Regions from separate parts of the Nocardia sp. NPDC004278 genome, predicted to be linked through region 2. Evidence: riboswitches for the same ligand, from Rfam matches in the RefSeq annotation. Region 2 holds a riboswitch; each other region holds the start of a gene.
The links. Region 2 has a riboswitch for S-adenosylmethionine ahead of ACWEO2_RS08860 (rhodanese-like domain-containing protein). Riboswitches for the same ligand answer to the same signal wherever they lie in the genome.
Positions count from the first base shown of each region.

Region 1: it holds a riboswitch for S-adenosylmethionine, as region 2 does, so the genes downstream of both, ACWEO2_RS37370 (aminotransferase class V-fold PLP-dependent enzyme) here and ACWEO2_RS08860 (rhodanese-like domain-containing protein) in region 2, are expected to answer to the same signal.
Region 3: it holds a riboswitch for S-adenosylmethionine, as region 2 does, so the genes downstream of both, ACWEO2_RS19770 (bifunctional o-acetylhomoserine/o-acetylserine sulfhydrylase) here and ACWEO2_RS08860 (rhodanese-like domain-containing protein) in region 2, are expected to answer to the same signal.
Region 4: it holds a riboswitch for S-adenosylmethionine, as region 2 does, so the genes downstream of both, ACWEO2_RS41395 (amino acid ABC transporter permease) here and ACWEO2_RS08860 (rhodanese-like domain-containing protein) in region 2, are expected to answer to the same signal.

Region 1 covers NZ_JBSGEQ010000040.1:45,976-51,220, reverse strand. The annotation lists gene ACWEO2_RS37390 (Pls/PosA family non-ribosomal peptide synthetase) at 1-552, opposite strand, end outside; gene ACWEO2_RS37385 (MarR family winged helix-turn-helix transcriptional regulator) at 717-1,139, opposite strand; gene ACWEO2_RS37380 (DHA2 family efflux MFS transporter permease subunit) at 1,221-2,651, shown strand; gene ACWEO2_RS37375 (LysE family translocator) at 2,712-3,344, opposite strand; SAM riboswitch class IV at 3,462-3,575, shown strand; gene ACWEO2_RS37370 (aminotransferase class V-fold PLP-dependent enzyme) at 3,622-4,944, shown strand.
Region 2 covers NZ_JBSGEQ010000004.1:338,892-344,136, forward strand. The annotation lists gene ACWEO2_RS08855 (O-succinylhomoserine sulfhydrylase) at 54-1,268, opposite strand; gene ACWEO2_RS08860 (rhodanese-like domain-containing protein) at 1,265-1,681, opposite strand; SAM riboswitch class IV at 1,696-1,812, opposite strand; gene ACWEO2_RS08865 (Rv0361 family membrane protein) at 1,877-2,332, opposite strand; gene ACWEO2_RS08870 (FAD-dependent oxidoreductase) at 2,802-4,154, shown strand; gene ACWEO2_RS08875 (amidohydrolase family protein) at 4,279-5,151, shown strand; gene ACWEO2_RS08880 (DUF4190 domain-containing protein) at 5,236-5,245, shown strand, end outside.
Region 3 covers NZ_JBSGEQ010000012.1:20,540-25,784, reverse strand. The annotation lists gene ACWEO2_RS19780 (MFS transporter) at 1-185, opposite strand, end outside; gene ACWEO2_RS19775 (TetR family transcriptional regulator) at 320-1,072, shown strand; SAM riboswitch class IV at 1,116-1,226, shown strand; gene ACWEO2_RS19770 (bifunctional o-acetylhomoserine/o-acetylserine sulfhydrylase) at 1,313-2,662, shown strand; gene metX (homoserine O-acetyltransferase MetX) at 2,659-3,813, shown strand; gene ACWEO2_RS19760 (hypothetical protein) at 3,947-4,378, opposite strand; gene ACWEO2_RS19755 (TetR/AcrR family transcriptional regulator) at 4,443-5,126, opposite strand.
Region 4 covers NZ_JBSGEQ010000056.1:5,401-10,645, reverse strand. The annotation lists gene ACWEO2_RS41415 (ABC transporter substrate-binding protein) at 1-278, opposite strand, end outside; gene ACWEO2_RS41410 (LLM class flavin-dependent oxidoreductase) at 275-1,408, opposite strand; gene ACWEO2_RS41405 (ABC transporter substrate-binding protein) at 1,415-2,389, opposite strand; gene ACWEO2_RS41400 (amino acid ABC transporter ATP-binding protein) at 2,409-3,212, opposite strand; gene ACWEO2_RS41395 (amino acid ABC transporter permease) at 3,209-4,201, opposite strand; SAM riboswitch class I at 4,212-4,305, opposite strand; gene ACWEO2_RS41390 (hypothetical protein) at 4,633-5,245, shown strand, end outside.

The DNA of each region.
Region 1 (5,245 bases), on a different contig from region 2:
GGTTCCGGTGGATCCGGAGGTGAAGATGATCCAGGCGTCGTCGTCGGTGGTAGGGCGAACGGTCGATTCGGCGGCGGTCGATTCCGGGTGTCGATCGGTTCGTTCGGCGGCCGCGACCGTCGGTTCGATGCCCTCGGCCGTCGCGATGGCGGTAACTCGGGCTTCGCCGAAGACCAGTCGGGCGCGCTCCTCCGGATCGTCGGCGTCCACCGGGACGTAGGCGGCACCGGCATAGAGAATGGCCAGGATTGTGACGTAGAGCTCATGCGAACCGGACGGCATGCGGACGCCGACGCGATCGCCCGGGCGCACGCCCGCCGCGATCAATCCGACGACACCGGCGTCGATCTCGGACAGCAGCTCGGTATAGCTGAGCGCCACGCGGCCGTCATCGATCGCGGGTGCCTCGGGGTGGGCCTGCGCGGTGCTGTTCAGAACGTCGACAAGGGTCCTGGCCTGCGGCACGAGTGCGGCGCGTAGCAAGGGGTTCGGCGTCGGGAGCCCCGTCGCCTGGTCCTTGCCCGCCGCGGTGTCGACCTGCGGCTGCAGCATTACGTCCTGCCCACCTCTCATAGACCTGCCTAGCGCTTTCCCCGTTGTTGTTCCACAAGATGGTTACCAGTGGGCAAACGCCACGGTGACCAACTGTCTACGGTACCTGCGGTATCGGCATGTTGTCGTCGACCGAACCGGGTGGTCGGTTGGCGGCGGCGGGCTCAGAGGTCTTCGCCGAGCGCCTTCAGGGCCAGGCGATGCAGCGTGCGCCGCTCCTCGTCGTCGAGCCGGTGCAGCACCCGCTCGGCGGCCTGTTCGATGAGTTCATCGGTCTTGCGGCGCTCGGCCCGTCCGGCCCGGGTGATGGAGAGCCGGTACTTGCGCCGGTCCGTCGAATCGCGGGTGCGGACCACGAATCCGGCGTCTTCCAGGCCATCGATCAGCCGCACCACCTCGCTGCGATCGATGCCGAGCGCGGTGGAGACCTGCTGCTGGGACAGGTCGTCGAACTCCTCCAGACAGACCAGCACCCAATGTTCGCGCAGGGACGTGCCCATTTCGGCGTGCACGGCCTTGTGCAGCTTGCCGAGCGCATAGGTCGGGAAGCGGAGTAGGCCGCGGGGGTGGATGTGGTCGGCGGGCATTCGGTAATTGTATCTATTGTTGATGCATGCGATTGTTGATAACCTCCACAATCTAGATTGTCTACAAATAGCGGAGGATCCATGTCGGATACTCGAACGGCCGTCGCCGCCACCGCACCCGCACCCGCACTCGAACCGATTCCGGCGCGGGTATGGCGGGTCGCCGGTGTGGTGGTCTTCGGCGCCGTGATGAGCATGTTGGATACGTCACTGGTCAATATCGGCCTGAACACCATTGCCACGGATCTCGGTGCGGCACTGGACAGTGCGCAGTGGATTGCGAGCGGATATCTGCTGGCACTGGCCGTGACGCTGCCGCTGTGCGGTTGGCTCGGACGCCGGTTCGGGATGGATCGGGTCTGGTTGAGCGCACTCGCCGGGTTCACCGTCACCTCGGGGTTGTGCGCGCTCGCGCCGAATATCGATTGGCTCATCGGGCTGCGGATCGCACAGGGGTTGGCTGCAGGTTTGCTGGTGCCCGCTGGGCAGACGCTGATCGGTCAGGTCGCCGGTCCGCATCGGCTGGGTCGGGTGATGAGCGTGGTCGGGATCGCGGTGGTCGCCGCGCCCGCGATCGGGCCGACGATCGGCGGAATCATGCTCGCGAACCTGGACTGGCAGTGGTTGTTCCTGATCAATATCCCGTTCGGGCTGGTGGCGTTCGTACTGGCGCGCCGGGTATTGCCGCGGGCGGCGACGGCGGATACCGGGGGCCGATTCGATGCCACCGGATTCGCGTTGATCGGCGTCGGTCTGTCGGCACTGGTCTACGGGCTCGGCGAATTCGGTAGTCGCGGCAGCGTTTCCGCGCCGACGGTGTGGGTTTCGGTGCTGCTCGGCGCGCTGGCACTCGGACTGTTCGTGGCGCGGTCGGTGCGCGGGCGCGGTGCGAATCTGCTCGATGTCGGACTGTTCCGGCACCCGGTGTTCGCGACGGCGAATGTGGCGAACTTCTTCGCCGGTGCCTCGATGTTCGGGTCGATGCTGGTGCTGCCGCTGTACTTTCAGGTCCTGCACCGCGAGGGTCTGATAGCGACCGGATTGCTGCTGATGTCGTTCGGGCTCGGCGGCATTATCGCGATGCCGATCGGCGGCCGGTTGACCGATCGGTACGGCGGGGGCGTTGTCGCGGTGGTCGGCAGTGCGGTCACGGTCGCTGTCACGGTGCCGTTCGCGCTCGGCGATGCCTCGATGAATCCTGTTGTGATACAGGCGCTTTTGCTGATTCGGGGCATGGCGACCGGGTTGACCGGAATGCCCATCGTCGCTGCGGCGTACGCGGCGGTGCGCCCTCAGCAGATGCCGGATGCGGCGTCGTTCGTCAATATTCTGCAGCGGGTCGGCGGGTCGATCGGGGCCGCGTTGCTGGCGGTTGTGCTGTATCGCGCTGCGGCCGCCGGATTGCCGGTGGATGCCGGGTTCCGGCAGGCGTTCTGGTGGCTCACCGCTGCCGCGGTGGTTTCCTTGGTCGCGTCGGTGCTGCTGTGGCGCAAGGAGATTCAGCCGAAATAGCGATGCTGTCCGCCTTGTCGACGGCGACCGGAGGTGGCTGTCGACAAGACGCGCAATGGATTACGCGGCCGAGGCGGCGGTGCCGACACCGAGTGCGGCGAGAATCGCCGCGCTGATCTGCTCCAGCCGATCGCGGACCTGGGGGCGGCGCAGCATGGCCACCGCCCGGGAGGCGAGCAGGGCGAGCAGGATCATCTCCACGGCCGCGATGGTGCTTTCGATGGCGCCGAGCGCGAGGGTGTTCGCGAAGGTGACGTCGGTGAGGAACTGCGGCAGTACCGCCAGGTAGAACAGACCGACCTTCGGGTTGAACATGCACGACACCAGGCCCGCGGCGAATGCCGAGCGAATCGAGGTCGCCTCACCCGCGCTCGGCTGACCGGACACCTGCGCGCTGGCCCCGCGCTGTTTGCGGTGCTCGATCAGCGCCCGAATTCCCAAGTACACCAAGTAGATTCCGCCGATGACCTTGAGTGTCCGGTAGGCCGTCGCGGACTGTTCCAGCAGTGCGGCAACCCCCGCCGCGACCACTACCGCCCAGACGATGCCGCCCAGCGCCGAACCGATTGCCGCGGCGATGCCGGGGCGTGCGTCCACGATCGAGAATCGCAGCACCAGGAACGAGTCCGGGCCGGGCGTGATCGACAGCAGAACGCACAGGCCGACAAAGCTGAGCAGCAGGGAAAGCGTCACCTCTCGATGAGATCGCAGATCGCCCGGCTTTGCAAGGTTATTTATTTGAGTGCATGTATATGCACTGGCGAAAACGGCGGTTGACACGGCGGTGCGGCATCTGCCAATCTCGGTTCAGGTCATGAGTACCAGCGTCAAGCCCCGGCTAGCTGGTCGGCAACCCTCCTCCGCGGTGGGGTGCTCCGGGTGACGACCGGGCCGCAGCCCGACCGGGTGCGGCAAGCGCGGACTCGGATAATCACCTGATTACGGGTCCCATAACCGATGGGATTTTGTGATGACTGCTGCCGTTGACCAGACCTGTTCCGCCTTCGCCCGGGTCTCCGGCGACGATCTCCGGGTACCGCTGGTCCAGGGCGGGACGACCACCTACGCTAACTTCGACTACGCCGCGAGCGCACCGGCATTGGCGCAGGTCACCGATCGGGTGCAGCAGTTGCTGCCGTACTACGCGAGTGTGCACCGCGGCGCGGGCTACGCCTCGCGGATCTCCACCGAGTGCTACGAGGCGGCCCGCGGTTCGGTCACGCGTTTCCTCGATGCCGCCGACGACCAGGTGGTGGTATTCACCCGCAACACCACCGATTCGCTCAACCTGCTCGCCGCCTGCGTCCCCGGTGACACCGTGGTGCTGGATATCGAGCATCACGCGAACTTCCTGCCGTGGACCCGGCACGGCCGCCGCGTCGTCCGGGCGGCGTCGACCGTCGGGGAGACCATCCGCCAGCTCATCGCCGAATTGTGCAGTAAGCCAGCCGCATTGCTGGCGGTCACCGGCGCCTCCAATGTGACCGGTGAGGTACTGCCGCTCGAGCGCCTGGCCACCATCGCGCACCAGTGCGGCGCCCGCATCCTGGTCGATGCCGCCCAACTGGCACCGCATCGTCGGATCAGCCTGCGCGACACCGGCATCGATTACCTCGCCTTTTCCGGGCACAAGCTCTACGCGCCGTTCGGCGCGGGAGTGCTTGTCGGACGCCGGGATTGGCTCGATGCCGCCGAACCGTATCTGGCGGGCGGCGGCGCGGTCCGCGAGGTCGGTGTTGCCCGCACGGAGTGGGCACCCGCGCCACAGCGTCATGAGGCCGGCTCCCCTAATGTCCTCGGTGCGGCCGCGCTCGCCGCCGCATGTGACGCGCTCTGTGCGATCGATCCCGAATCCCTTACCACTCACGAACATCTGCTCGCCGATCGGCTGCGCACCGGCCTGTCCGCCATTCCCGGCGTCAACCTGCTGCGCATCTGGGACGACAGCCCGGATACCGTCGGCATCGTCGCCTTCACCCTGGACGGTTTCGCCCCCGGCCAGGTCGCGGCCTACCTCTCCGCCGAACACGGCATCGGCATTCGCGACGGCCGCTTCTGCGCCCACCCCTTGCTCGCGCGCCTCGGCCTCGACGGCGCGCTGCGTGCCAGCATCGGCCTCGGCACCAGCTCCGCCGATGTGGACCGTCTGATCGAGGCCATCGCCACCCTTGTCACCAGCGGCGCGAGCTGGAACTACGCCTGCACCGATGGACTGTGGCATCCGACCCCCGAGACCCGCCCCTTCACCAGCGACAATGCCGCGGACGGCGCCGCACCCTGCGTGATCGGCTAGCCCCACGTCCAGATCGATTGCTGCGCTACTCCCTCCGACTGCTCGCCGAGCGTAGTCATACAGCGGTCGAATACGGCGGCCTGGGCGACCACCATTCGGCTACGTTCGACGGACCCCGGCCCGGGGCTGAATATGGCAGGAGCTAGCTGGATGCGGCACTGAGGCCGCCGACTTCGTTCTGCGAAATTCACCGCGCGATCGCGACCCGATGGAACCTCCGCCCGGTCACCTGCGTCTAGGAAGGCGATGGCACTCGTCCAGCGAATCTCGGAAAGGCGGCTGAATGAATTCGGCAGAGCGG
Region 2 (5,245 bases):
GTCCGAACGCCAAGCGGGCGCACGATGCCACCGCGCCCCGTTTCGTCGGATTACTAGCTCAGCGCATGGTCCAAATCGGCCAGCAGATCCTCGACATCCTCGAGCCCAACCGAGATGCGCACGACACCGTCGGACAGGCCGATGGTGGCGCGGCCCTCGGGGCCCATGGCGCGGTGGGTGGTGGTGGCGGGGTGGGTGATCAGGGTCTTGGAGTCACCGAGGTTGTTGGAGATATCGATGATGCGCAACCGGTTGAGCACCTCGAAGGTGCGCTTCTTCGCCTCGTGTGCCGGCGCGTTCAGCTCGAAGGTGACCACCGTGCCGCCGCCGCTCATCTGACTGGTCGCCAGCTCGTGTTGCGGATGCGACTCCAGATACGGATAGCGCACCCAGGAGACGGACTTGTTGCCCTCGAGGAAGCGCGCGATGCGCAATGCGGATTCGGTCGAATGACGCACCCGCAGCGGCATGGTCTCCAAACCCTTGAGCAGGGTCCACGCATTGAACGGGCTCAGCGCCGGACCGGTATGGCGCATAAGATTCTTCACCGGACCGTCGATGTAGTCGTGCGGGCCGAGAATCGCGCCGCCGAGCACCCGGCCCTGACCGTCGATGTGCTTGGTACCGGAATACACCAGCACATCCGCGCCGAGTTCGAAACCGCGCTGCAGCAGCGGGGTGGCAAAGACATTGTCCAGCACCACCTTCGCGCCCGCGGCATGGGCGAGCTCGGTCACCCGGCGCACATCGACCAGCGTCTGCATCGGGTTGGCCGGCGTCTCGAAGAACACGGCCTGGGTCGGCACCGACAGCGCCTGCTCCCACTGGTCCAGATCATCGCCGTCGACGAAGACGGTCTCCACACCCCAGCGCGGCAGGATCTCATTGCACACCACGAAGCACGAGCCGAAGAGGCTGCGCGCGGCCACCAGTCGATCGCCCGCACCCAGCAGCGCGCCGAGCGCGGTGAATACCGCCGACATACCGCTCGCGGTCGCGAAACAGGCCTCGGCGCCATCGATCAGGCGCAGTCGCTCCTCGAACATGGCCACCGTCGGGTTGCCGTAGCGGGAGTAGACGAAATGCTCGATATCGCCGGTGAACGCGGCCTCGGCCGCCTCGGCGCTCTCATAGACGAAACCGGAGGACAGGTACAGCGCCTCGGCGGTCTCCTCGAATCCGGAGCGGCGCAGGCCGCCTCGGACGCCGAGCGTCGCGGGGCCGACCCCCTTGGGCAGCGGTTTGTCGAACGCACCCCCGGTGATCATGACTGCCGCCACGGCAGACCGAGTGCGCGCCAGCCGGAGCCGCCGCGGTGACCGAACTCGTCGATGGGGCCCTCGAAGCCCTCGAGCACGTTGTACGACGGTTCGATCCCGACACCGGTCGCGGCGACCGCGGCACCGATGGAACGCTGCCCGGAGCGACACAGAAAGACGACGGGCGCCGCCGGATCGCGACCCTCCAGCGCCGAGGTCAGCTGTGCGACGAACTCACCGTTGCGGGCGCCACTGGTGTCGACCCATTCGATCAGCACCGTCGGCCGATCGATCGAACTCGTATCGGGGACGCCGACGAAGCGCCATTCGGCCTCGGTGCGCACATCGACCAAGACGGCCTCGGGATTGTCGCGCAACAACTCCCACGCCTGCTGGGGGGTGATGTCACCGGCATATGTCATGCGATCCTCCTGTGAATCCACGCTTGCCGCACCTGGGTTTCGGTGCGCGGCCAGGTCGTCACCCGGAGCACCCCACCGCGGAGGAGGGTTGCCGACCAGCTAGCCGGGGCTTGACGCTGGTTCTCATGACCTGTGTCCGAGATTGCCTGGGCAGGGGCCGCCCTGTCAAACCCAGGTCAGCGCCACGCCGGGTAATCAGTTGCAGACGATCCAGCGGTCGCCGGAGCGAACCAGATTCCACGTCGCTGGCGTCTCCCGGCCGTCGACCGCGATGGTCACGTTCGCCTTCGCCCTATCGCCATCGACCATGGCGTTGTCAATGTTGGTGACCTTGATCGACTTTCCGGCCGCAGCGCCACCGAACTGGGCGGCCAGCGGCGACTTGCTCTCGTCGAATCCTTGGCAGGCCACCGCGGGTGGCGGTGTGTTGTCGGTGGTGCCCCTGGCCTCTGCATAGCGATGCACCGCGGCCGCGATCTTGTCCGATTCTGTGACATTTTTCTCAGCGGGCGAGAGCACCGCGCCCAGCACGATGGCGACCAGGACGACGGCCGCGAATACGGCTGCCGCGATGAACGGCGCCATCGTGCGCCGATCGGTCTGGTCGACCTCGATCACTGGTTCGTCATCGGTGCCCTGCTGCTCTGTCATGGGTCGATCATCCCTGGTGGGCAGCGGTATCCGACAGGCACCCCCGGACCGGGCGCGACCCCGCACGGCAGCGGCACAGCAATAATTCGATAGCCAACCGGACAGTGGGTACTCGGGTAAGTGAGCCCGGGTGGCAACCATCCGGTTCACGCACCGCCCGCAGGGTGCGCCATGCGCCACCGATAGAATCGCGAGACTGCGGCCTGCTGTCATAGCCATATGCCAGCTCACCGACGTAGCGACTGTGCAGCCGCGAGCCGCCCGTCCGCATCGTCAGGTGCAACCAAAAGGTGCGCCAAGTTAGCCTAAGCTAAGACTGACGCCATAATTGTTTCGACCATAAGGGTGCGCGTAAAAGATGACCGAAAACAGTGCAGAGTCGACTAGCGGTGCGCGCGAGCCCTCCGTGGTTACGCAAGCTGCCGCCTCCGGGCCTGACGCGCACACCGCCGGGACTCGCCCGCTTCGCATCGCGATCGTGGGCGCAGGACCGGCCGGTATCTACGCCGCCGACGCGTTGATGAAGTCCGATGCCGAGGTGAGCATCGACCTGTACGAGCGCATGCCGGCGCCGTTCGGTCTGATCCGCTACGGCGTCGCGCCGGACCACCCGCGCATCAAGGGCATCATCACCGCCCTGCACAAGGTGCTCGACAAGCCGCAGGTTCGCCTGCTCGGCAATATCGACTACGGCACCGACATCACCCTCGACGATCTGCGCACGTTCTATGACGCGGTGATCTTCTCCACCGGCGCCAACGCCGACCGCGCGCTGGACATCCCCGGCATCGGCCTGGACGGCAGCTACGGCGCCGCGGACTTCGTGTCCTGGTACGACGGACATCCGGATGTGCCGCGCACCTGGCCGCTGGAGGCCGAGAAGGTCGCCGTCCTCGGTGTCGGCAATGTCGCACTCGATGTCGCACGTGTGCTCGCCAAGACCGGTGACGAACTGCTGCCGACCGAGATACCACCAAACGTCCACGCCGGATTGAAAGCCAATAAGGCGGTCGAGGTGCACGTCTTCGGCCGCCGCGGCCCGGCGCAGGCCAAGTTCACCCCGCTCGAGCTGCGCGAACTCGACCACTCCCCGACCATCGAGGTCATCGTCGATCCCGAGGACATCGACTACGACGAGGGCTCCGAGGCCGCGCGTCGGCACTCCAAGCAGGTCGACATGATCGCGAATACGCTCGAGCAGTGGGCCATCCGCGATGTCGGCAACCGCCCGCACAAGCTGTTCCTGCACTTCTTCGAGTCCCCCGCGGAGATCATCGGCGAGGACGGCAGGGTCGTCGGCCTGCGCACCGAGCGCACCCAGCTCGACGGCACCGGCAATGTCAAGGGCACCGGTGTCTTCAAGGACTGGGACGTCCAGGCCATCTACCGCGCCGTCGGCTACCTGTCGCAGAACCTCACCAACCTGCCGTTCGACGATCAGGCCGGTGTGGTCCCGAACGAGGCCGGACGCGTCATCGCCGACGAGGACGCCGACGGTGCGCAGCGCTACCTGCCCGGCACCTACGTCACCGGCTGGATCAAGCGCGGTCCGGTCGGCCTCATCGGCCACACCAAGGGCGATGCCAACGAGACCGTGGCCTGCCTGCTCGACGACAGCGTGAACTTCACCCCGGCCGAGAAGCCGGAACTGGACGCCGTCATCGAATTCCTCGAGGGCAAGGGCATCCCGTTCACCACCTGGCAGGGCTGGTACCGCCTCGACGCGCATGAGCGCGCACTCGGTGAGCCGGAGGGCCGCGAGCGCGTCAAGGTCGTCGAGCGCGAGGACATGCTGCGCGCCAGCGAACCGCACAAGGTCTAGTGCCGGTGCCACAGGGGGTGCGCGTCACCCCCTGTGGCACTCGACAATCCGATACGGCCGCAGCAGTGCAAAATCTGTCGGGTCTACGGCAGCGGAAAATCCTTTACTGAGGCATTCTGTACAAGTGTTCGATGCCCATCTCCACATCTTCGACCCGGGGTTCCCGCTGGCCGAGAACGAGGGCTACCTGCCCGACCCGTTCACCATTGCCGATTACCGAAAGCGCATGTCTCGCTTCGATGTCGGCGGTGGGGCCGTGGTCAGCGGATCCTTCCAAGGCACCGATCAGACCTACCTGAAGGCGGCACTCGCGGAACTGGGCGAGGGCTGGGTCGGTGTCACCACATTGGACCCCGATGCCACCGATGCCGAGATCAGCGAACTCGACCGGATCGGCGTGCGGGCACTGCGGTTCAACGTAAAGCGCGCGGCCGCGGATATCACCGCGATGACCCGGCTGGCGCTGCGGGCGCACGAACTGGTCGGCTGGCATGTCGAGGTCTATATCGACGGCACCATGCTCACCTCGCTGCAACCGGTGATCTCGAAACTTCCGGTGCTCTCCATCGACCACCTCGGCATGTCCGAGGAGGGCCTGCCCTACCTGCTCGATCTGGTCGATGGCGGCGCGCGGGTGAAGGCGACCGGTTTCGGGCGGGTGCACATGAATGTGGCCGATACGCTGCGCCGCATCCACGCCGTCAATCCCGAGGCGCTCATGTTCGGCACCGATCTGCCCGGCACCAGGGCGGGACGGCCCTTCGTGGACTCCGACGTCGATCTGATCTGCGATGTGGTCGGCACCGATATGTTCAAGGTGCTCGAGGACAACGCGCGGGCGTTCTATCGACTGCCCGCCCGCGCACGCAAGATTCCGACCGATCCCGCACCCACCCTGCCGATCCCGCGCACCGAACAGCCGACCCTGCCGCTGCGACGCGATGAGATCCCGAAACTCGAAGCGGCGGATACGATTCCGTTCCCTGCCATCGAGTGAGTGCAACCCGGCCGTAGGCGGGTGGTCGCCGCGGAGCGACACAGATTCATCCCGCTTCACGGCGGTCTGTCATACGCTTCCTGCATGACCGAAA
Region 3 (5,245 bases), on a different contig from region 2:
AGCATCCACTGCCTGTTGCCGTCGCTGATGTTGAGATCCTGCTGCGCGAAGGGCAGCGAGATGGTCACGATGGTGGCGTCGAGAACCACCATGAGCTGGGCGAATGCAATCACCCCCAGTGCCAGCCAGCGCGTCGAGCTGGCCTGCCTTTCCGGAACTTCCACCACTGTCGCGGTCTCGCTCACTGTCTTCTCCTAGCCGTCTGAAGTCGTGCAGTCATCCTGTCATCGACAGACATTTGTCGTCAAGAGAAAAATGTCGCACTCGGACATTTGGCCGTAAAGGACACAAAATGTCCCGATTGCGATAGCATGGGGACATGCTCGAGTCATCAACGCCGATCGTCGCGAGCGCCGCGGCCAACGATGCTGTGCGCGCCACAGCAAACCAAAACCCAGGTTCGTCTCCCGGCGGCGCGAGCGTGGGATTGCGCGAACGCAAGAAGCAGCAGACCCGGCTGCGCATCATCGAGGTCGCATTGGACCTGTGCGACGCACAGGGATTCGACGCGACGACGGTCGAGCAGATCGCGAACGGCGCGGACGTATCACCGCGCACCATCAACCGATACTTCGACAGCAAAGAGGACATCGTCCTCGGGCCGGTCAAGGATTTCGGCCTGGCCATCGCCGAATGCCTGCGCGGACTTCCGGTCACCGGCAATGAACTGCAATCGCTGCGCGAGGCATTCCTGCAGGTCGTCGATCACGCCGCGAAAAGTGTCGATGGCCCCATCTCGTTCCGGCGCTTCCAGCAGATGCAGCGGATCCTGCGCAGCAGCCCGACGGTCAGCGCGCAGAGCATGGAACTCGCCGACGATAAGAACGTCGCGATCGCCGAAGTGATCGCCGACCGACTCGACACCCAGCCCAACGCGTTGCCGGTCCGCCTGGTCGTCGGCGCCTGGCAGCTGATCGGTCATCTCAGCATGGAATGCTCGAACTCGATCTTCGAGGATGCCGACGCCTCGGCCGCCGCTGCCGACGCCCGCAATGCGTTCACCACATCATTCGACGAGTTCATGCGGGTATGCACCGGGCGCACCGACGCCGCCACGGCGGAAAACCGGTAACGGATTTCGGCCGACGACCGCACTCCGGTTACCATGTCGGTCAGGTCATGAGTGCCAGCGCGAAGCCCCGGCTTGCTGGACGGCAACCCTCCAGCTGCGGTGGGGTGCTCCGGGTGATGACCGGGCTCTCGAAAGCCGAGAGCAAGCGCGCACTTCAGGAGGTTCCCGCCATGTGTTGTTGTTGTACGTCACCCGCATCCCATTGAAACCTGCTGGCGAACAACCTCTTTGGAGCAAGTCATGAGTGACCCCAACGCGTCCGCGACCGATATCGACGCCGCCGGAACCGATCCGGCGCAGTGGTCCTTCGAGACCAAGCAGATCCACGCGGGCCAGACCCCCGACGAGATCACCGGCGCACGCGCACTCCCGATCTACCAGACCACTTCGTACGCCTTCCGTGACACCGATCATGCAGCCGCGCTGTTCGGGCTGGCCGAGCCGGGCAATATCTACACCCGGATCATGAACCCGACCCAGGACGTGGTCGAGCAGCGCATCGCCGCCCTGGAAGGCGGTGTGGCCGCGCTGTTGCTGGCATCCGGTCAGGCCGCGGAGACCTACGCGATCCTCAATCTCGCGGCCGCTGGCGATCACATCGTCTCCAGCCCGCACCTCTACGGCGGCACCTACAACCTGTTCCACTACTCGCTGCCCAAGCTCGGCATCGAGGTGTCCTTCGTCGAGGATCCGGACGACCTCGAGCAGTGGCGCGCGGCAATCCGGCCGAATACCAAGGCCTTCTACGGCGAGACTATCGCCAACCCGAGCAGCGCGATCTTCGATATCCGCGGCATCTCCGCGATCGCACACGCGGCGGGCCTGCCGCTGATCGTTGACAATACGGTCGCGACCCCGTACCTGATCCAGCCGCTGGCCCACGGCGCGGACATCGTCGTGCATTCGGCGACCAAGTACCTGGGCGGGCACGGTTCGGCGGTCGCCGGCGTGATCGTCGACGGCGGCACCTTCGACTGGACCGTGCGCGACGCGCAGGGTGAATCCCGCTTCCCCGGTTTCACCACCCCGGACCCGAGCTACCACGGCGCGGTCTTCGCCGATCTCGGCGCTCCGGCCTTCGCACTCAAGGCACGGGTGCAACTGCTGCGTGACCTCGGTGCGGCGGTATCGCCGTTCAACGCGTTCCTGATCAGTCAGGGCATCGAAACACTGAGCCTGCGGCTGGAGCGTCACGTCGCCAACGCACAGGCGGTGGCCGAATTCCTGAGCACACATCCGGCCGTGGAATCGGTGTTCTACGCGGGCTTGCCATCCTCGCCGTGGCATCGACGCGCCGCCGAGCTGGCGCCGAAGGGCGCGGGCGCGATCGTCGCGTTCGAGCTGCGCGGCGGCGTCGATGCGGGCAAGAAGTTCGTGGACGCGTTAGCCCTGCACAGCCATGTAGCTAACATCGGGGATGTGCGTTCTCTGGTAATCCACCCGGCGTCGACGACACACTCGCAGTTGACGCCCGCTGAGCAACTGGCCTCCGGCGTCACCCCTGGGCTGGTCCGGCTCGCCGTGGGTATCGAGGGGATCGATGACATCTTGGCCGATCTGCGAGCCGGTTTCGCGGCGGCCACGACGTGACTGTGAGTGCCGACCCGAGTACCGCCCGTTCGTCCGCGGTGGCCCTGCCGCCGCCGGACGGGCGGCTCGGCATCATCGCCATCGGGGATGTGCGGCTGGAGAACGGCGCGGTCATCCCGGACGTCCATCTGGCCGTGCAGCGCTGGGGCGAGCTCTCCCCCACGCTGGACAATGTGGTGCTGGTCGAGCACGCGCTGACCGGTGACTCGCACGTCGTCGGGGTGCCCGACGATATCCACCCGCTGCCCGGCTGGTGGGACGGCATGGTCGGCCCCGGTGCGCCGGTGGATACCGACGAATGGTGCGTCATCGCGACGAATGTGCTCGGCGGCTGCAAGGGCAGCACCGGGCCGTCATCGCTGGCGCCGGACGGAAAGCCCTGGGGCGCAAGGTTTCCGGAGATCTCCATCCGCGATCAGGTGACCGCGGAAGCGGCGCTGCTCGATCTGCTCGGCATCGAGCGCCTTGCCGCCGTCGTCGGCGGTTCGATGGGCGGCATGCGCGTGCTGGAGTGGATGGTCGGCACTCCGGAGCGGGTCGGATCCGCACTGGTGCTGGCCGTCGGCGCACGCGCCACCGCCGACCAGATCGGCACGCAGACAACGCAGATCGCCGCCATCAAGGCCGATCCGGACTGGCAGGGCGGCGACTATCACGACACCGACCGCGCCCCCATGACCGGCATGGGCATCGCCCGGCGCATCGCGCACCTGACCTACCGGACCGAGGGCGAACTCGATCACCGCTTCGAGAACCACGCGCAGGGCGATGAGGATCCGTGGCACGGCGGCCGCTACGCGGTGCAGAGCTACCTGGACCACCAGGCCCAAAAGCTCTGTAGCCGTTTCGATCCCGCCACCTACGTACTGCTCTCCGAGGCGATGAACCGGCACGATATCGGCCGCGGCCGCGGCGGTGTATCGGCCGCGCTGGCCGCCACCCCGGTCCCGTGCGTGGTCGGCGGTGTCGATTCCGATCGCCTGTACCCATTGCGAACCCAGCAGGAATTGGCCGACGGCCTCCCCGGCTGCGAAGGTTTGGAGATCGTGCACTCCCGCGACGGACACGACGGCTTCCTGACCGAAGCGGCAGCGGTCTCGAAGCTGCTGACCGAAACCGTGCGCCTGGCGCGGATCAGCCGCACCCGCTGAACTCTCGCCGCGATAGTCAGCGGTTCGACATCGGTGCTGCCACGCGACTCCGGTCTGTCCGCGAGCGGTTGGTCGGACAACAGCGCCCCGGGCCAGACTGCTGGGCCCGGGGGCTATTCGGCGTCCGAGTGGGTCAGCCGAAGCTGCCGGTGCTCGGCTTGCCGGTGACGTCGATGGTGATGATGTCGGTGGTGGAGGCGTAGTCGTGGTTGCCGGTTGGGCGGTCGAAGGCGCAGGCGCCGCGGACGTGTACCTGGCCGGTGGGGAGGTTGCCGTTGCCCAGGGAGGTCTGGACCATCTTGCCGTCGGCGATGGCGAAGGAGGTGGGGTTGTTGCCGCCGAAGATTTCGCCGGTGTCGGCGTTGTAGACCCAGCACACGCCACGGTCGTTCGGGTTGTGGAACTTCGCCGAGACGGTTCCCGTCAGCGCGAAGACCTCTTCCATCACCGGGGGCTCCAGCCCGCTGGCAGTGGCGGTGGCGCCCGAGCCGAAGGCGATTGCGAAGGCCCCAAGCGCGGTCAGCGCGAGTGCGGGAAGTCGTCGATCGGTCATGATCGAGATCATGCCATTTCCATCGGCGTGCCCATGTCTTCCGGGCTGGGAAATCTAATCGAGTTGGACCGCAACATTATTCAGCTCGCGGTGTGGCTGCGTCGGGCGCGCCGACGAGCAACTGCACGATGGAGCGGACGAAGCCTTCGAGTCGCTCGCGGGGGTATTCCTCGGGTGCGCTGACCGCGAGCCTGCCGAGCATTTCCGCAACGCTCAACAGCGAGTTCGTGAGCAGTCCGGAATCCATCCCCGCCCAGCGCGAATCGACCGCCATACCCATGCGCACCAGCGACTCGGCCTGATCGAAGACGCCGGTGCGCGAATCGACAAGTGCCGCACGGTATTCGTCGGGGGCAGTGCCCGGTCCGGCGAGGATCAGCCGCCAGCGCGTCGGATTCTCCAGTGCGACACCGACAAACGCTGCAACAGTCGCGGAGGCGACCACGACGGGATCCGCGCCGAGCAGATCGGTCGGCAGTGTCGCGGCCACCTGTTCCAGGCCGCGCTCGCGTTCGCGTTCCAATAGTGCGGCAACGAGTTCGGCGCGCGTCTTGAACACGGTGTACAGCACGGGTTTTCCGACACCCGCCTCGTGCGCGACCGCCTCCATGCTCAGTTCGTGCAGTTCCATTCGGCTCAGCACCGCGTAGGCGGCGTCGAGCAGTTGGGCGCGACGCTCGTCGGGCGGCAGGCGAGGCGCGTATCGCCGTCGCGGGCGGTCCGATGCGGCCTGCTTCGGCGCGGAATGCGATTCGGTCACTGTCGGTTCACCTCCATTCCGCGTCCATCCTGTCAGCACCGGCCAGGGATTCGGAATCCGTCCGCGGATAAATGCTACGGATGCGTTGTATTGTCCGATCACAATTGCTACGGTTGCGT
Region 4 (5,245 bases), on a different contig from region 2:
CTCTTGGCCAGCCAGGGCTTGATCTCACCGGTCTTGGGATCCTGATCGGTCAGCGAATCCACGATCTGACGGGTCACATACAGCGTCTGGTTGGTGCCGGCTTGCGCCGGATCCGAGCAGGTCGGGGCCTGGGAGAGGCCGTAACGCAAGGTCCCGCCCGGCTTCGGCGGTCCCGCGTCGGCGCCGCCCGAGGCCGAATCGCTGCTGCAGGCAGCCAGACTCGCGGCCGCGGTGACGGCGGCGGCCACGGCCGCGATGCGATGGTGGGGACGGATCACTGTGGTACTCCAGATGCTTCGGTGCGGACGAGTTCGCCGCGGGAATCGATGTCGTATTCGGTGCTGGGACGCCCACCACCACCGCCGTTGCTGGCCAGCGGCCTACTCGGAATGCGGCGGCGCAGTTCGGGCGCCACCTCGGCCTGGAAGAGTTCGAGGCTGTCGCGATGTTCGGCCTCGGTGCGGCCGTCGCGTTCGGCGGACAGATGGATCACCTCATGCCCGAAGGCCTCGTGCTGGCGGCCCACCTTGTCGATCACCTGCTCCGGACTGCCGACCAATGCCGAACTGCGCGCGACGAAATCGTCGAGGGCCTCGAAGACGATCGGCAGGCCGAGCTTGCGCGCCAGCGCCAGTCGCGCCTCGAAGATCGGGCGGTATCCATCGAGGGCCTGCTGCGACGTGCGTGCCACGTGGAATCCGGCGGTACCCGCGCCGACCAGGGCGTCGGCCGGATCGTGCCCGTAGTGCTCCCAGCGCTCCCGATAGTGGCGCACCAGTTCGGCATACGGCTCGATCGGATTGGTGACGTTGGCCGAGAACAGTGGGTCACCATGGCGCGCCGCGAGTTCCACCGAATCGAGACTGGTCGCACTGCCGTGCCAGATCCGGATGCGCGGCTGCCACGGCCGCGGCAGGGCCTTGGCCTCGACCAAGTCCGGACGGAATCGACCGGACCAGGTCACGCTGTCGCTGTCCCATAGCGCCCGAAACAGTTCGTAGCCTTCGCGATTGCGATCCCACTGATCCTCGGTGGTGACGTGGTACAGCTTTGCCTGCGCCGCGCCATTGCCCTTGCCGATGATCAGTTCGAGGCGACCGCCGGAGAGGTTGTCCAGAGTCGAGTAGTCCTCGAACGCGCGCACCGGATCCAGCAGACTCAGCGTGGTGACCGCGGTGAACAGGCTGATCCGGGAGGTGACCGCGGCAATGTGGGACAGGATCACCGGCGGCGCGGCCGAAAGGAATGGATCCTCGTGCCGCTCACCGACGGCGAACCCGTCGTAGCCGAGTTCCTCGGCGAGACGAGCCTGCTCGATGACATCGGTGAGTCTTTCCCCGGTCTCCGGCAGTCGTCCGGTGCTCGGGTCGGGTACTCGGGTGACGAGGGTGAACAGCAGGAATTTCATGCGCGATCACGACTTCTTCGGTAGGCCGGGCGGGTTGATCCGCGAGCTCGGCACGGTTTCGGTCTTCAGCCCCCATCGGTCGATGACCTGCTGGTAGGTGCCGGTCTGGATGGCGTTGTTGATGGCCTTGTTGATGGGGCCGATCAGACCGTTGTCCTTCTTGGTGAGCACACCGATCTCGCCCTGCAGCGTGTCACCGGCGCCGGAGAAGGTCGCGACGATCTTGGTCTGATTCGCGGTGGTGCTGTGGTAGATCGCGGACGGATCGGGCCCGATGTAGCCGTCCAGGCGCTGCGAGGCCAGCGCCAGGTAGTAGTCGGTGACCTGCTGGAAGTAGGCGATATCGATCGCGGGCAGGCCCTCGGCGATGTTCTGCTCGTTCCACTTCACCAGCAGCTGTTCCTGATTGGTGCCGCTGCCGACGCCGATCCGCTTGCCCGCCAGGCTCTTGCGATCCCGGTAGTCGAGCGTGCTCTGCTCGGGGATCTCCAGCGCGACGGTGTCATTGCGGTAGGTGGCGAAGTCGTATTTCTCCTTGCGCTCCTCGGTCACGGTGACGTTGGAGATGAACACATCCGCCTCGCCGGAGTCGACCCGCACGAAGTTCTGCGACCAATCGGCCACCTGCGCAACGAGTTTCAGTCCGAGGATGTCGGCGATGAGGGAGGCGAAATCGACTTCGGACCCGACGATGGTCTTATCGTCGGTGGCGTAGAACCGCAGCGGTGGTGCCGCGCCACCCGAACCGGTGACCACCAGCGTGCCGCGGTCGCGAATGGCCTGCGGCAGTTCGGCGGCGATGGCGTCGACCTTGGGCGGGTGGATCCGGCCGGACTGGCCGGGGGACAGGTCGAAGGTGATGGAACCGGCGGGCTGCGCGGAGTTTTCCGCATCGGGGTCGGTGCCGCAGCCGGTGGCCAGCAACGCGACCGTGGCGGTCAGGCCGACCAGGGCGGTGAGCTTCATTGAATACCTGTTCATCGGGGAGCGCGCACCGCGCTCAACGGACTCGGGATAGAAATGCGCGGGTGCGCGGGTGCCGGGGGTTGTCGAGTACGGCAGCGGGCGGGCCCTGTTCGACGATCACGCCGCCGTCGAGAAAGACCACGGTGTCGGCCACCTCACGGGCGAACCCGATTTCGTGGGTGACGATCACCAGCGCGGTGCCACCGTCGGCGAGATCGCGGATCACGTCGAGAACTTCGCCGACGAGTTCCGGATCCAGTGCCGAGGTCGGTTCGTCGAACAGGATCACCGGCGGTCGCAGCGCCAACGCCCTGGCAATGGCCACCCGCTGCTGCTGTCCGCCGGACAGCCGCCGCGGATAGGCGTCGGCCAGTTCGCCGATGCCGACCCGGTCCAGCAGTTCCTCGGCCTCGCGCTCGATCTCCTTGCGCGGGCGACCCTGCGCGGAAATCGGTGCGAGCGTGACATTGTCGAGCACCGTCAGGTGCGGGAAGAGATTGAACTGCTGGAAGACGAAGCCGATATGCGAGCGCTGCTTGCGCACCTCGCGATCCGATAGCGCGTGCAACCTATTGCGGCGCAGCCGATATCCGATCAGCTCGCCGTCGATGTGCACGGTGCCCGCGTCCAGGGACTCCAGGTGGTTGATCACCCGCAGCAGTGTCGACTTGCCGGAGCCGGACGGGCCGATCACGGTGACCACCTCACCCGCCCGCACCGTCAGGTCGATACCGCGCAGTACTTCGGTGGTGCCGTAGGACTTTCGCACGCCGCGAACTGCGACGGCGGGGGCTTTGTCGACGGTGGTGTCGTTCGTTGCAGTGACCGGTGCGCTCATCGGGTGGCTCCGCGCGGTGCGGCGGACCCGCTTTCGGCGATTTCGCGCAGCTTGTGCCACACCTGCTGGATCGGCGTCGGTGGCGGTGTCCGGTGCGCGCCCTTGGCATAGTGCCGTTCGATGTAGTACTGCGCCACCGAGAGAATCGTGGTCAGCACGATGTACCAGACCGTCGCGACCATGAGCAGTGGCACCACCCGGCCGTTGCGTCCGTAGATGACCTGGACCTGGTAGAAGAGTTCCGCGATCGCCATTACCGAAACGATCGAGGTGCCCTTGAACAGGCTGATCACCTCATTGGTCGCATTCGGCAGGATCGAGCGCATCGCCTGCGGGACGACGACGGTGCGGAACTGTCGCAGCCGCGGAATCCCGAGTGCCGCGGCGGCTTCCAACTGTCCGGGATCGACCGAGATGAATCCGGCCCGGATGATCTCGGCCGAATATGCGGCCTGATGCAACGCGAGGCCGATGACCGCCGCGGTGAACCCGCTGATCACCCCGTTCACCTCGAAGGTGAGGAATTCGGGGCCGAACGGGATGCCGAGCGAAAGCGTGTTGTAGAGGTAGGCGATGTTGAACCAGAACAGCAGCTGCACGATCAACGGAATCGAGCGGAACGCCCAGATATAGACCCACGAGATCACCCGCAGCACCGGATTATTCGACAACCGGGCGATTGCCAGTGCGGTGCCGATCAGGAATCCGAGTGCGGTACCCCACAGGGTCAGCTCCAAGGTGACCTTCAGCGCCGATAACACCGACTTCGCGGTGAAGTATTTGGCGAAGGTCGACCAATCCCAGCCCGGATTGGTGACCAGTCCATGGATGAACTGCGCGAGCAGTACCAGCGCGATGGCGCTGATCACCCAGCGCCACGGATGCCAGGCCCTGGCGATCGGCGGTGCGTAGGCGATGGTTACGGCAGTGCCGGGTGCACCCGGTATCGGAACATCCGATCGGGCATCGGATGCAACGGACGCGCTCATGATTTCGGTTCCTCCATCGTTCCCGGCGGAAGCACCCGCACCCGATGACCGGGGGGTTGCTGCGACGTCGACGAGCCAGGTCTCTCGGTCGCTCTGGATGGTGTGTCCGACGCCGAGCACGGGTCGGTCGGTCTAGCCGAAACATCATGCGAAGCAGGCGAACTCCGGCACAAGGGTACGAATCAGTGTGAGCGCAGATCTTGTCCGAACGGTCGTGAACAGGGATTATCGACCGGGTCGTGCGGTGGATCGCGACGCTTCGGGTGCGGTCCGTCCGGCGTATTTCGCCTGGAGGGTGCAACCGGCGTTTCGTCGCGACGGTCCGGTACGGTGCGCGACGCGATGGCGTTGCCAGTCGAAATCAGCGCAGTTCCGGTGGTTTGCTGGAGTACTCTCTGACCTCGTTCGTGCCCGACGCTGAGGAGGTTCACGTGACCCTGCTGCGCCGTCTGACCACGCTTACCGCCATCGCGACCGGTGCGGCCGCGCTGACGCTCGCCGCCCCCGGCCTCGCCGTCGCGGTACCTGCGCCGATACCCGGAGCCGCAATCCCGGCGGCGCCGGCGCCGTCCGTCCAAGCCGCACCCGGAGATGCGTTCGGTGCTTACCAAGCCACCGTCGAGGCGCTGCGCGCCTTGGGCATCGACCCGTTCCTGTACCCGGCGGCTGCGGCGTTCTGCTCCAGCAGCAACTCCCTCGGCCTGGTCCCCGCCGTCGCGGGTGCTGTGCCCGGGCCGTGGCCCAAGACCACCGTGGCCATTCCGGGACTAGACCTGTCCGCGGTCAAAACGGGCCAAACCCTGTTCACCTTCATGCCCTACGGCGTAGCCCCGGACAGCACGAACATCTCCGGCATGAACGTCGCCTGGCTGAACCTGGCCAATGGCCGCAGCGGCGTCACCGCCATGGGCCCGATCTCCGACGTCGTCCGAACCATGGTGCCCGCGGAAATCCCTGCCGAAATGCGACCACTCGCCGAACGCGCCTTCCAGAACTTCTTCGCCACATTCCCCACCGGAGGCATCCGCGCCGTCCCCGTCGAGA